Regions from separate parts of the Streptomyces sp. NBC_00523 genome, predicted to be linked through region 2. Evidence: riboswitches for the same ligand, from Rfam matches in the RefSeq annotation. Region 2 holds a riboswitch; the other holds the start of a gene.

The links. A riboswitch is a leader RNA that binds a small molecule or an ion and turns the genes downstream of it on or off. The one in region 2 is predicted to bind cobalamin.
Region 1: another riboswitch for cobalamin. It lies ahead of OHS17_RS30610 (CbtB domain-containing protein); the one in region 2 lies ahead of OHS17_RS03000 (ABC transporter substrate-binding protein).

What each region holds. Positions count from the first base shown of each region.
Region 1 covers NZ_CP107836.1:6,782,009-6,789,111, forward strand. The annotation lists gene OHS17_RS30595 (hypothetical protein) at 351-560, shown strand; gene OHS17_RS30600 (glycoside hydrolase family 16 protein) at 616-1,494, opposite strand; gene OHS17_RS30605 (histidine phosphatase family protein) at 1,668-2,255, opposite strand; adenosylcobalamin (AdoCbl) riboswitch at 2,395-2,486, shown strand; gene OHS17_RS30610 (CbtB domain-containing protein) at 2,532-2,747, shown strand; gene OHS17_RS30615 (CbtA family protein) at 2,776-3,555, shown strand; gene OHS17_RS30620 (GNAT family N-acetyltransferase) at 3,620-4,114, opposite strand; gene OHS17_RS30625 (tetratricopeptide repeat protein) at 4,169-4,516, opposite strand; gene OHS17_RS30630 (pirin family protein) at 4,639-5,604, shown strand; gene OHS17_RS30635 (bifunctional NAD(P)H-dependent oxidoreductase/GNAT family N-acetyltransferase) at 5,673-6,737, opposite strand; gene OHS17_RS30640 (MarR family winged helix-turn-helix transcriptional regulator) at 6,768-7,103, shown strand, end outside.
Region 2 covers NZ_CP107836.1:622,841-629,943, forward strand. The annotation lists gene OHS17_RS02980 (adenosylcobinamide amidohydrolase) at 1-385, opposite strand, end outside; gene OHS17_RS02985 (PRC and DUF2382 domain-containing protein) at 691-1,704, shown strand; gene OHS17_RS02990 (ABC transporter ATP-binding protein) at 1,790-2,575, opposite strand; gene OHS17_RS02995 (FecCD family ABC transporter permease) at 2,572-3,681, opposite strand; gene OHS17_RS03000 (ABC transporter substrate-binding protein) at 3,678-4,718, opposite strand; cobalamin riboswitch at 4,779-4,965, opposite strand; gene OHS17_RS03005 (beta-ketoacyl-[acyl-carrier-protein] synthase family protein) at 5,003-6,226, opposite strand; gene OHS17_RS03010 (acyl carrier protein) at 6,223-6,462, opposite strand; gene OHS17_RS03015 (acyl-CoA dehydrogenase family protein) at 6,705-7,103, opposite strand, start outside.

The DNA of each region.
Region 1 (7,103 bases), 6.2 Mb from region 2:
AGTCGGTGCCGGGTGACGGTCGTTCAGGGCCTGGCTGATCGTGGTGGCCGACAAGGGGATCCGCGAGGCGCCGCTGCGCCTGACGATGTCCCTCCGGGTGTACCCCCGGCTGCCGAGCACTTCGCGCAGCCGTTCGCGTAACGCGGCCAGAGCCTCGGCCCGGGCCGAGGCGTCGTCACCGGCCTGCATGCACCCTCCCTGCGGCGGCCCGGTCGGGCGCGCGACCACCGGTCGGGGACCCGTGGGCCGAGCGGTTCGGCTCTGTTCATTGTTGTCCGCCCGAACCCTGCCGTACGGCCGATCGGTCAATCTCGGCCTGTCCGCACACCATTCCGTGAGGAGACGCAAAGGTGCCGCTCGAAGCCGTCGTCGTACTGACCGTGACCGTCGTCGCTCTCGTGCTGCTGATCGCAGGACTGAGCGCTGTCACGGCCGTGTTGCTCGCCCGCCGGTCCGGAACGTCGACCCCTGCCGCTCTCCTGCGGGGAGGTACGGCCTTCGGTGCGGCGCTCTCCCTGCTCGCACTCCTCGCGTCCACGATCGCGGGGCTGCTCCGCTGAGCGTCCGCGGGCGGCGGAGGTCCCGCCGGGCACGCGCCCGGCGGGACGGCCGCGATCAGGCCGGAGGTGCGCTGTCGCTCGTGGTGACGCGCACGTGGTCGACCACGAGTTCGCTGGGGAAGGCGGTGTTGCCGTCGGGGTCGCCGGGCCAGTAGCCGCCGACCGCCAGGTTGAGGATGAGGAAGAACGGCTTGTTGAACGCCCAGGCGTTGCCGTTCGTGTCGGCCGGGGTGCGGTGCTGGTAGACGTTTCCGTCGACCGACCAGGTGACGGAGTCGGGGGCCCAGTCGACGGCGAAGGTGTGGAAGTCGTCGGCGAAGGCCTGGCCGTCGGGCAGGGTGTAGCCGGCCCCGATGCCGCCGGAGCCGGAGTAGCCGGGCCCGTGCAGGGTGCCGTGCACGGTGGAGGGTTCGAAGCCGACGTTCTCCATGACGTCGATCTCACCGGAGTTGGGCCACCCGACCTGTCCGATGTCGTCACCGAGCATCCAGAAGGCGGGCCACATGCCCTGGCCGCGCGGGATCTTCATACGAGCCTCGACGTGGCCATAGGTCTGCGTGAACTTGCCGGAGGTGTTCAGCCTCGCGGAGGTGTACTCGCAGGTGCCGTACCAGCACTGGTAGTTGGAGGGGTTCTCCTTGCGCGCGGTGATGACCAGATGGCCCTGGCCGTCGAGCGCGGCGTTGTTGTTGCCGGAGGTGTAGTACTGCCGTTCGTGGTTGTCGACGTTGTCGCCGGTCTCGATCTGCCACTTGCTGCCGTCCACGGCCGAACCGGCCGGACCGTCGAACTCGTCCGAGAACGACGTCGCGGCGGCGGAGACCGTTTCCGGCTGCCTGGGGGCGCCCGACGCCAGGCCGGACGTGGTGGCGACCAGGGCGAGTACGGAGAGAGCGGGGACCAGGAGACGCCTGGCCCGGTGGGGGGAGTTCATGAACGTTCCTTCCCGTGCGGGACGGGGACATGTGATGCGTCATGCATATGACAAGTGGGGGCATGGCCATCACGTGGGGGGATGATGGTGCTTTAGTTCACTACGTGATTTAAGAAGTGAACCATCGGGGTGTCAAGGCTCAGGGACGGACAACAGTTCTTGCACCATCCGGCTCAGGGCGCACCCCGGTCGCCCTCCCCGCCGCCCTCGCGGTCCGCGAGCGCGCGCCCGACGCGGAGGTTCCAGCGCCCGGAGCGCCCGCTCAGTTCCGTCAGCGTGAGCGGGGCGACGTCGAGGCGCCAGAACACCTGCGGCGGCAGCCCCAGCGCGTGGACCACGGCCGCGCGCACCAGGGACGGTTCGGCGACCGCCAGCACCCGGCCCTCACCGGTCAGCGAGTCGAGCCAGGCCCCCGCCCTGGCGCACAGGCCGAGCAGCGACTCGCCGCCGTGCGGGGCGGCCGACGGGTCGCCCAGCCAGGCCGCGACCCCCTCCGGCTCCCGCGCGCCCACCTCGTCCAGTCGGGCACCCGACCAGCGCCCCAACTCCCAGTCCCGCACGGCGGTTTCGGTCACCGAGCGCAGCCCCAGCGCCTCCGCCGTCCGGGCGCACCGCTCGGACGGCCCGTGCACCAGCCGGTCCGCGTCCGGGACGTGGGGCGCGGCCAGCCGGGCCGCCCGCACGCCGGACGCGTCGAGCGCGGCGTCGCCGGCGAACCGGGCCTCGCGCAGTGCCGCGTTCATCGCCGGTGAGATCAACATCACCCGTACCGTCACTACCACCCTCAACTCCCCGAACATGGGCCCCACGGCCAAGCACACCATGGCATCCGGGCCGCGCGGACCGCTTGTAAGGGGCATGGCGGTGCCCGGTGCCCAGGGGGTATGGTCGCGGCGACATGACGAGGGTGTGAAGGAAGTCCGGTGAGAATCCGGCACGGTCGCGCCACTGTGTACCCGCGCACGCGGGAAGTCAGACCCAGCACCTTCGTCTCAGGCACCACGATCGGGACGCGTGTTCCCACAGGAGGTTCTGCCATGGCGCAGACTGCTGCCCCCGCCACCGGCGCATCCGCCATCACCCCCATCTCCCTGAAGGCCATTGCCCCTTGGGCGGTCTTCTTCGGCATCCTCATGCTGGTCCTGCTCTACTTCGTCGGCGCCGAGCAGGGCGCCACGGCCGTCATCTCGGGCGAGGGCGTCCACGAGTGGGTCCACGACGGCCGCCACCTCCTCGGCTTCCCCTGCCACTGACCGACCGGCTGATCCAGGGGAATCCCTCATGAACTCCATATCTGTCAGAGCCCTGCTGGTCCGCGGCATGCTGGCCGGACTGGTCGCGGGCGCGCTCGCGCTGCTCGTCGCCTACTTCCTCGGCGAGTCCAGGGTCGACGCGGCCATCGCGCTCGAAGAGGCCGCGCACAGCGCCCACGGCCACGACCACGGCGCCGCCGAGGAACTCGTCAGCCGCAGCATGCAGTCGACCGCCGGCCTGGCCACCGGTGTGCTCGTCTTCGGCGTCGCGGTCGGCGGTATCGCCGCGCTCGTCTTCTGTTACGCGCTGGGGCGGATGGGCCGGTTCGGCCCGCGCGCCACGGCCGCGCTGATCGCTGGCGCCGCGCTGGTGAGCGTGTACCTCGTGCCGTTCCTGAAGTACCCGGCCAACCCGCCGGCCGTCGGCAACCCCGACACCATCGGCAAACGCACCACGCTGTTCTTCCTGATGGTGGCCCTCAGCGTGCTGCTCGCGGTCGCCGCCGTCATCGTCGGCAAGCGGCTGGCGCCCCGCCTGGGCAACTGGAACGCGACGGTCGTGGCAGCCGCCGGTTACCTGCTGCTGATCGCCCTCGCCTATGTCTTCCTGCCCTCGTTCAACGAGGTCGGAGCGGACTTCCCGGCCACCCTGCTGTGGCAGTTCCGGCTGGCCACGCTCGCGGTGCAGGCCACGCTGTGGACCACCTTCGGCCTGCTCTTCGGCCACCTCACCGAACGCCTGCTGGTGCCGAGGGCCGAGGCGCTCGCGGACGGCCGGGCGAACCGGACCGCCGCCGCCGTGGGCTGACGGCCGCGGACGCGCTGCAACGGGCGGAGCCCGCCGGGTGATCACCCGGCGGGCTCCGCCCGTTCTACGCCGTCCACTCGGCCAGGTAGTACTTCAGCGAGGCGTCCTCGTCCACCCGGCGCATCCCGGCCGCCGTCATGACGCGCTGCGAGGCGATGTTGCCGGTGTCGGCGTCCCCGCGCACCCGGACGACGCCCTGTTCCCGGGCGAAACGCAGCAGCGCCCGAAGCGCCTCGGAGGCGTAACCCTGTCCGCGCGCCGACTCCACCAACCCGTAGCCGATCGTCACGCTGCGCCGCTCGTCCGGCGCGGCGTGGAAGCCGATGCCGCCGATGACCACACCGTCGGCGCGGAGCCGTATCTCGTACGAACCGAAGGGGCTGGGATCACCGGTGGCCAGGCAGGTCGCGAGGTGGCGCGCGGCGGCTCCCCGCTCACCGGGGGAGGGGTAGCCGGGAGCCCAGCGCGCCCCGGCCGGCGGCGAACCTGCCGCGACGCGCTCGGCTTCGGCGGGGGTCATCGGGTGCAGGACCAAGCGCGGCGTTTCAAGGTCGGTCATGGTCCTGTGAAGTATCACGGGGCCCTGGGGCCGGGCACCTGGAATACCCAACTTCTACGCGGACCCCAGGTCACCGGACAGCGCGGCGGCCAGCCGGAGCTGCGTGTCCGCCTCGCTCTGCCGCCCCTGGCGCTCCAGGGTCCGGCCGAGCATCAGGCGGGCGTAGTGCTCCACCGGGTCGCGCTCCAGAACCGCACGGAGCTCCGTCTCGGCCCGCCCGAGGCTCGCCGAGTGGTAGTAGGCGCGGGCCAGCAGCAGCCGGGGCGCGACCTGCTCCGGGACCTCCGCGACGAGTCCGTCCAGGATGCGGGCCGCGGTCGTGTACTCCTTCGCGTCGAAGAAGAACCCCGCGCGCTCCCAGCGCTCGGCGGCGGTGCCGAACTCGTAGTAGCTGTCGCTCATGTCGTCTCCTCGGTCGGGCGGGTGTCCGATCCGCACAACACCGACAGGTGGTTTAACATTCCACTAATTGTCCGGCGTGGGCGCCACCCGCCCTCGCCCCGCAGCGGAATAGGTTGAGCGCCATGAGCAATCTCGATCGCCAGGCCGTCCCCACCGTCTGCGGAGGCCGCGGTTTCGTCGTCGCGGAGCCCGTACGTGAACTGCTCGCCCCGCGCAAGGTGCGGCTCGGCGAGTCCACCGAGGTCCGCAGGCTGCTGCCCAACCTGGGCCGCCGGATGGTCGGCGCCTGGGCCTTCGTGGACCACTACGGCCCCGACGACATCGCCGACGAACCCGGGATGCAGGTGCCGCCGCACCCGCACATGGGCCTCCAGACCGTCAGCTGGCTGCACGAGGGCGAGGTCCTGCACCGCGACAGCCTCGGCAGCCTCCAGACGGTCCGCCCGCGCGAACTGGGCCTGATGACCTCCGGCCGCGCGATCAGCCATTCCGAGGAGAGCCCCAAACAGCACGCCGCGCTGCTCCACGGCGCCCAGCTCTGGGTGGCGCTCCCGGACGCGCACCGCTTCACCGAGCCCCATTTCCAGCACCACAGCGACCTGCCCACGGTCACCGCCCCCGGCCTCACGGCCACCGTGATCCTGGGCGACCTCGACGGCGCCACCTCTCCCGGCACCGCGTACACCCCGATCGTGGGCGCCGACCTCACTCTGACCCGGGGCGCGCAGGCCCGGCTCCCCCTGGACCCCGACTTCGAGTACGCCGTGCTCTCGATGTCCGGCGAGGCCGAGGTCGACGGCGTCCCGGTCCTCCCCGGCTCCATGCTCTACCTCGGCTGCGGCCGCACGGAACTCCCGCTCCGCGCGGAGTCCGACGCGGGCCTGATGCTCCTGGGCGGCGAGCCGTTCGAGGAGGAGCTGATCATGTGGTGGAATTTCGTGGGCAGGACCCAGGACGAGATCGCCCGGGCCCGCGAGGACTGGATGTCCGGCGACCGATTCGGCACCGTACACGGCTATGACGGACCGCCGATCCCGGCTCCGGCGTTGCCGGACGTGGGACTGAAGCCGCGGGGGCGGGTGCGGTGAGCTGGGGTTTTCACGTCTGAGGGAGCGTTGGGTCCCTGCCTGGGCCGGCTGGGTGTGCGGACGGATGCTCAGGCGCGGACCGGCTTCGCCAAGTTGACGTCGCCGTCCTCGCGAAGGCCGGCGACGCGGGCGTAGCCCTGGCGCCGGTAGAAGGAGAGGTTGCGGTGACTGGCGGCGCCGGTGGACAGGACGATCCGGGTGCAGCCCTCCTCGACCGACTCGGCTGCGCGCAGCAGCCAGCGGCCTATACCGCGTCCGCGCAGGTCGGGAGCGACGGCGAGCCGCCCGATGTGGAGGTCGCTTCCGTCGCGTCGGGTGCGGACCAGGCCCAGGAGCCGGCCGTCGCGCCACAGGCCCATCGTGTGCCAGTCGGCCAGCCACGCGCGGATGTCGGCGGGTGACTCGTGGAGTGCGGGGATGGCCAGCGTCTCGTTGGCGAGTGCCTCCTCCGTCCAGCAGCAACGCTGCAGCACGGTGACTTCGGGGGCGTCGTGCGGGCCGAGCCGACGTGCGTACGAGCCGGGGAGTGGTCCCTGGACGGATGCCGGGTGCTCGCGCTCACGCATCGGGTTCAGGGCATGAGCGAGACGGACGAGTTCCGCCAGCAGCCCCTGCGCCGCGTCCGCGTGGTGGGGAGCGGGTTCCAGACCGTTGCCGCCCGTCGCCTCCGCGATCCGCAGCGCGACGGTGGCCCCGAGGGGGACCAGTCGCAGGGTGCTCACGACCTGCTTGGCGTGCTGAACCGCGCGGGTGCCGGCCGAGGTATGGCCGTAGCTGACGAAGCCGACCGGCTTCCAGGCCCATTCGGGGCCCAGGTAGTCCAGGGCGTTCTTCAGCGTCGCCGGCATGCCGTAGTTGTACTCGGGCGTCACGACGACGAAGCCGTCGGCCTCGTCGACCATCCGGCTCCAGCGGCGGGAGTGCTCGTGGCGATGGATGCCGCTGGAGGGATGCTCCTCCTCGTCCAGGAACGGCAGGTCGAGGTCGCCGATCGAAACGGGGACAAGCTCCACCCCGAGCGCCTCGGAACTCGGCGCGAGTACGTCCGTCAGCCAGCGCCCGACGGCGGGGCCGAGCGCGTTGGGGCGAGTGCTGCAGACCAGCACGAGGACGCGCAGAGTTTTCGTTGTCATGTAAACGAAGCTAGCCGGTAGATTGATTACATGTCAACGAAGAAGGAAAGCGGCTCCCCCGGTGACTGGCTCACCCTCGACGAGGAGCGCGACTGGCGGGCGTACCTGCGTATGGTCACCGCCGTCCAGGGCCGCACCGCGCGCGACCTGGCCGCCCTCGGGCTCTCCGAGCCGGACTACGAGGTGCTCAGCACCCTGTCCGAAAGAACGGACGGCACCAGCACGCTGCACGAGCAGGCCACCAAGATGGGCTGGTCGCGCAGTCGCCTGTCCCGGCACGCCTCCCGCATGGAGGCCCGCGACCTCATCCGCCGCGCCCCCGATCCGGCCGATGGCCGAGGCTGCCTGCTCGTCCTCACCTCCACC
Region 2 (7,103 bases):
TGCCGGGGCGCGGCGGTCCGCCGGTGCCCTCGGCCGGTGCGGCGGCCCAGCCGCGTACGCCCAGACCGCAGGTGGCGGTGGCGTGCACGTCCTCGTCGTCGGCGGTGGTGTACGCGGTGACATCGGCGGCGGTCATGAGGCCGGCGCCGGGGCCGGTGAGGCGGGTGGCGGCGGCGATCTCGGCGAGGTGGCGGTCGGGGTCCATGCGGGGGTAGCCGCCGGGGACCTGCGCGTTGAGGATCCACTCGCGCGGGCCGATGCCGCCGCCCAGGACCGCGCTGCTGCACACCCGCCAGCCGGGTCCCAGCCGCCACACGAGGTGGTGCAGCTCCGCGCCGTCCTCGCGCCGGGCGAGCAGTTCGCCGCGTTGGGCGGGGAGCCGGATGCGTACGGAACGGATGGGGCACCCCCGGGTGGCGCGGCTGGACGCCGGTCGGCGTGGTCCTGTTGATCATATGTGCCGGGACCGGGGCGTCCGGGGCCCGGTCCGTTCACCCGGATGGCGTAACGGGCGCGAGAGCCGCGCAGCCGTGTGAGGCGGGGGCTGCAGCGGTCCGGGGCAGATGCCGCGCGCCGCGCCCGGTGGCCGGGCGGTTGCAGCGTCCATCCGGGTGAGGCGCGATGGAATCCGGACGCGCCTTCTCTGCTGGACCCACCCACAGGACGCGCCCGGGCGAGGAGGATTCGGATATGGGAGCCGCTGACGGTTTCACGGATTCCGGAGAGCTCGACGGCCTGACGGTGTACGACACCGAGGGCGAGAAGATCGGCAACGTGGGCCGCGTGTATGTCGACGACAGCACCGGCCGCCCGGACTGGATCACGGTGAAGACCGGCCTGTTCGGCATGAAGGAGAGTTTCGTGCCTCTCGCCGGAGCCCGTCGAGTGGGCTCCGACCTGCACATCTCCCACGGCAAGGACCAGGTCAAGGAAGCCCCCCGGGTGGACGCGGACGCACATCTGTCCGTGTCGGAGGAGGAGGAGCTGTACCGGCACTACGGCCTGACCAGGAACACCCGGGGCAATCTGGGCGACAGTTCCGGGACCGGGGCACCGACCACCACGGGCACCGGCACCATGGGCGCGGCCGGGACCGGCGCGGCGGCCGGCGCCGGAGCAGGGGCCGGGGCCATGGGCGCGGCCGGCACCTCCGGCAAGGACCGCACGCAGACGGCCGGTACCGGCAGGCACCGGGACACCGAGGCCACGGGCACGGGCGCGGGACGTCCGCTGGCCGGGGCCGGCGCGGGTGCCCAGCGGTCCGGGGCCGACCTGGGCGGCAAGGAGGAGATGATCCGCTCCGAGGAGCAGCTGCACATCGGCACCGAGGAGTACGAGAGCGGCAGGGCCCGCCTGCACAAGTACGTCGTCACCGAGAACGTCACGCGCAGCGTGCCGGTCTCGCACGAGGAGGTACGGGTGGTCCGTGAGCCGCTGCAGCCGGGCGACAAGACGACGCGGGCGGGCGACCTGACGGAGCAGGACGTGGAGGTCACCCTGCACGCGGAGCGCGCCACGATGCGCAAGGAGACCGTCCCGGTCGAGCGCGTCCGGATGGAAACCCAGAGGGTGACGGAGCAGAAGGAGGTCTCCGCCGAGCTGCGCAAGGAGCAGATCGACTACGCGGACGGCACCACCAAGGACGGCAAGGACATGGGTGGCAAGGACACCGGCGGCGACATGGGCCGAGGACGCCACCGCTGACCCCCCGTCGGCATGATTGCCGCACCGCACCACAGGCGAAGGGCGGGCCCGCCGACGGGCCCGCCCTCTCGTGTGCCCGGGCCCGTCAGGGCAGGAAGCGCACCGAGGGCCGCCCCTGCGGGCCGTCCGGGGTGACGACCGACCGCACCCGGTAGACCTCCTCGATCAGTTCCTCGGTGACGACCTGCGCGGGAGTCCCGCCCGCGACCGCCCGGCCACCGCTCAGCACCACGATCCGGTCGCAGAACATGGCGGCCAGATTGAGGTCGTGCAGGGCGACGACGGCGGTCAGCGGGAGCGAGGCGACCAGGGAGAGCAGTTCCAGCTGGTGCTGGATGTCCAGGTGGTTGGTCGGTTCGTCCAGCAGGAGTTCGCGCGGCCGCTGGGCGAGCGCGCGGGCGATCTGGACGCGCTGGCGCTCCCCCCCGGACAGGGTGTGCCAGGACTGGTCGCGGCGGCCGGTGAGCCCGGTGCGTTCCAGCGCCTCGTCCACCGCCGCAGCGTCCTCGCCCGTCGGGGCGGCCCAGGCGCGGCGGTGCGGGATGCGGCCCAGGCGTACGACGTCCAGGACGCTCAGTTCGTCCTGGGTGGCGGCGTGCTGGTCCACGACCGCGACGCGCCGGGCCACGGCGCGCCGGCCGACGGCGGGCAGCGGTTCGCCGTCCAGGGTGACGACGCCCGTGTGCGGGGCGAGGACCCCGGCGAGGATGCGCAGCAGCGTGGACTTGCCGGAGCCGTTGGGGCCGATCAGGCCCACGGTGGTGCCGGGTTCCGGGGCGAGGGTGACCCCGTCCAGGAGGAGGCGTCCGCCTGCCTCCCGGACGACCCGTTCGGCCCGCAGGCCCTCGGCCGTCGTTCCGGTCCCGGTCATGCGGGCCGCCTGGTGCGGTAGAGGACGGCGACGAAGGCGGGCACGCCGATGAGGGCGGTGACGACGCCCACCGGGACCTCCTGGGGGTCGAGGACGGTCCGGGCGAGGGTGTCGACCCAGACGAGGAAGACGGCCCCGGTGAGCGCGGTGACCGGCAGCAGTCTGCGGTGGCCCGAGCCGGTGAGGGCGCGGGCGGCGTGCGGCAGGACCAGCCCGACGAAGCCGATGGCCCCGGCCGAGCTGACGAGCGCGGCGGTGAGCAGCGCGGTCGTGCAGAGCAGGACGGTCCGGACGCGTGCGACGTTCACGCCGAGGGCGGCGGCCGCGTCCTGCCCGAAGGCGAAGGCGTCGAGCGTACGGGCATGGCCCAGGCAGATGAGCAGGCTGACGGCGAGGACGGCGGAGCAGACCCAGACGTCGGTCCAGCCGACCCCGCCGAGCGAGCCCAGCAGCCAGAACAGCACCCCGCGGGTCTGCTCGGCGTCGGCGGCCGTCATGACGACGAAGGAGGTCAGCGCCGAGAACAGCTGCATGGCGGCGACCCCGGACAGCACGACCCGGTCGGTGGAGCCGCCCAGGGTGTGGCTGAGCAGCATCACCAGGGCGAAGGAGCAGAGCGCCCCGATGAAGGCCCCGGCCGGCAGCGTCACCGCTCCCCCGCCGACGCCGAGCACGACGACCAGGACCGCGCCGGTGGACGCGCCGGAGGAGACGCCGAGGACGAACGGGTCGGCCAGCGGGTTGCGCAGCAGGGACTGCATGACGGTCCCGCAGACCGCGAGCCCGGCCCCGCAGACGGCGGCGAGCAGCGTACGCGGCATGCGCAGGTTCCAGATGATGCCGTCGCGGATCGGGCTGAGCCGGGCCTCGCCGATGCCGAGGTGGGCGGCGACGGCGGACCAGACGTCCACGACGGAGATCCGGGCCGGTCCGATGGTGACCGCGACCGCGACGGAGAGGGCGAGCAGCAGCAGGCCGCCGGTCCACAGGAGGCCGTCGCGCAGGCCGCGCGCCCGGGGGCGGGCGGCTTCCGGGACCTTTTCGCCCGGAGCCTTCTCGCCCGGGGCCTTCTTGCTCGGGGCGGTGGGCCGGTCGGTGGCCGTCACCCCGTGAGTCCGAAGTCGCGCAGCCCGGCGGCCACCAGCTCGATGCCCTCGACCGTGCGGATGGTCGGGTTCATGGCCTGGCCGCTGAGCAGGACGTAGCGCTTGTGGCGTACGGCGTCCATCTTCTTCGTGACGGGGTTGGACTCCAGGAAGGCGATCTTCCCGGCGGCGCTCTCGGCGGTCTGCGACTTGCGGGTGAGGTCGCCGATGACGAGGACGTCCGGGTTCCGGTCGGCGACGGTCTCCCAGTTGATCTGGGGCCATTCGTCGCGCGTGTCGTCGAAGACGTTCTTCAGGCCCAGCTCCCGGGTCATGATGCCCGGCGCCCCGCAGCAGCCCGCCAGATAGGGGGACTCGGAGTTGGCGAACCAGTACATGACGGAGGTGCCGGATCCGTCGATGCCGTCGGTGGCCTTCCGGATACGGTCGCGGAGCCGCGCGACCAGCTTCTCGCCGCGCTCGGGCACGCCGAACACGCGGGCCAGGTCGTTCACTTCGGCGTACACGCTGTCCATGGTGAGCGCGCCGGTGCGGACGCCGTCGCCGTCCTTGGTGTTGTCCTTGGCGGTGCAGTCGGCGGGCGCGACATAGGTGGGGACGCCCAGCTTCTCGAACTGTTCGCGCGGGGCGACGCCGCCCTTGGCGAGGGTCGACTCGAAGTCGGCGGCGACGAAGTCGGGCTCCTGGTCGAGGACCTTCTCGGACGAGGGGCGGTTGTCGGCGATCCGCTCCACGCCCGCGTTGGCCTTCTCCAGGCCCTTCATCACCGGATCGGTCCAGGTGGCGGTGGCCGCCATCCGGTCCTGGAGGCCGAGCGAGAGCATGATCTCCGTGGTGCCCTGGTCGACGGAGACCGCGCGGCGGGGTGCGGCGTCCACGGTGACGGTGCGCCCGCAGTTCTTGAGGGTGACCGGATAGCCGTCCGCCCTGCCCGCCGCGTCGGCCTTGCCGGAGGGGGGTCCCCCGCAGGCCGTCAGCAGCAGGAGCGCGGCGGTGAGCAGGGCGGCGGAACGGGCGGGGCCGGATATCGGCGGCACGGGGTACCTCGGCGTCTCTGGGCCCATGCGCGGGGCCCGCTGTACGGTCCGCCGCCCGGTCCCGGGCGGCGGTCGCCAGCAGGTCTTCGGACTCGGGTTCGTTCGGGCGGGACGCCTTCCCGGGAGACGCCGGGTCTCCCAGTGGCCGTGGCCCCGCCCGTCCCCCTCACCGCTGCGCGTCAGTTCCGGATTCGCACCGGATTCCCTGACCCCTACGTGGAGTTCGACTGGCTCCCGGGAAGCTATCACGGGCGTCCGCGCAGCTCAGAGCCGCCCCCAGGGGCTCATGGACGTTCCAGGGCCACCACCGCGTTGTGCCCGCCGAAGCCGAAGGAATGGCTGACGGCCCGGCGGACCGGCCGGACCAGCGGCACCTTCGTGACGCAGTCGATGTCGAACCCGGGCGCGGGCGCGTCCAGGTTGGCGACCGGCGGGACGACCCCGCGCTGGAGGGTGAGGATCGTCAGCCCCGCCTCGATCGCCCCGGCCGCGCCCATGCAGTGCCCGAGCACGCCCTTGGGCGCGGTGACGGGTGGACGGTGCGGGTACACCCGGCTGATCAGCGCGGCCTCGGCGGCGTCGTTGCGTACGGTCGCGGTGCCGTGCGCGTTGACGTGCTCCACCTCGTCGGCCCGCCAGCCCGCGTCGCGCAGGGCGGCCTCGACGGCGGCCCGGGCGATCCGGCCGTCGGGGTGCGGGCTGGTGGGGTGGTGGGCGTCCGTGGTGGCGCCGGTCCCGGCGAGCAGGGCCCGGGGTTCGGCGCCCCTGGCCTCCGCGTCGGCGGCGCGTTCCAGCACCATGACCGCGGCTCCCTCGCCCATGACGAGTCCGGCCCGGTCGGCGGCGAAGGGCCGGCTGAGCCGGGACAGGTCGCCGTCCGCGAGGGCGGCGGCCCCGGACCGGGCGAAGCCGGTCATGGCGATCGGGAAGACCGTCGACTCGGTCGCCCCCGCGATGGCCACGTCGCACTGCCCGGTGGCCAGCAGGTCGCGGGCGACGGAGAGCGCGGTGACGCCGGACGAACAGGCCGTGCAGGGCGCCATGCTGGGGCCGGTGGCCCGCATCTCGATCGCGATCTCGGCGGCGGGCATGTTGGGGATCGTCAGCAGGACCCCGGCCGGTGAGGTCGCCTCGGGGCCCCGCCGCTCCAGCACGAGCGCCTGGTCGGTGAGGTGCGCGGAGCCCCCGCTGCTGGTGCCGACGACGACCGCGACCCGGCTGCCGTCCCAGCCGGCCGGGTCGAGCCCGGCGTCGGCGACGGCCTCCCGGGCGGCCAGGACCGCGAACTTGACGTACCGGCCCATCCGGAAGGCCGTACGGCGGCCGATCTCGGCGTCCAGGTCGATGCCGTCTACCACGCAGGCGAAGTCGATCGCGCACCCGGCGAGCGCGGGGATGGTGCGCGCCGGGCTCACGGCGCCGCACACCCCGTCCCAGGTGGACTCGGTGTCGTTGCCGACCGGGGTGATCATGCCGAGCCCGGTGACGGCGATGGCCGGGGTCCTCATCGGGCGCCGGCCGACGCGTGGAGGTGCGCCGTGAGCTCGGCGAGGGTGGTGCCCCGGGTGAGGGTGCCGGTGTCCAGCTCGGCCCCGGTGGTCTCCCGGAGGACGACGGCGAACTCGGCGGCCGCGAGGGAGTCCATGTCCAGGCTGTCCAACGTGGAATCCGGAAGGATCTCGGCCACGGGCACCTTGAAGGTACGGCTGAGAACGTCGGTGATGTGGGGGTGGATCGTGCTCATGGTCTTCCTTTCCTCAGGTCCATCCGGTGGGGTGTCCGGCGTCGGCGCGCACGGCCCCGACGCCGGAACAACTGAGCAGCGTCGCTCCGGTTACGCCTTGCGGCGAACCGATTCACCAACGCCCGTCCGGGGCGCCCCGCACCACCGCGCGAACAGAGCGACGCTCGTCCAGTAGACGAGGAGGACGGTCCCCGCCCCGAGCCCCTGTACGGCCCGTGCCGCGCGGTGCGCCCGGGTGCCCCTCACCGGCCCGCCGCCGTGTGCCAGTGGGCGTCCGGATCGTCGTACGCCTCGGCGTATCCGGCGCGCGTGATCGGCCAGTCGGCGAGCATCTCCTCGGGGAGGGCGAAGGCGTCGGCGAGCTCCGGGAGGTGGGGGGCCACCGCCTCGATGAGCCGTTCGGTGTGGTCCGTCAGCGCCTCCGCCTGACCGGCGCTCAGGTGCCCGGCCGCGAGGAGGTTCCCGCTGTCGCGCGCGACCCGGCCCAGGGCGAACAGCCGGGCCAGCTCGCCGAGCCGGTCCCGGTCCGCCCCGGCGGGCAGCGCCTCGACCGCCTCCGCGTACGCCTCGGCCGCCTGCCGGCAGGCGTGCGCCTCGACCCCGCGCAGCGCCGGGCCCGCCGCCGCGTTCCACCGGCCCAG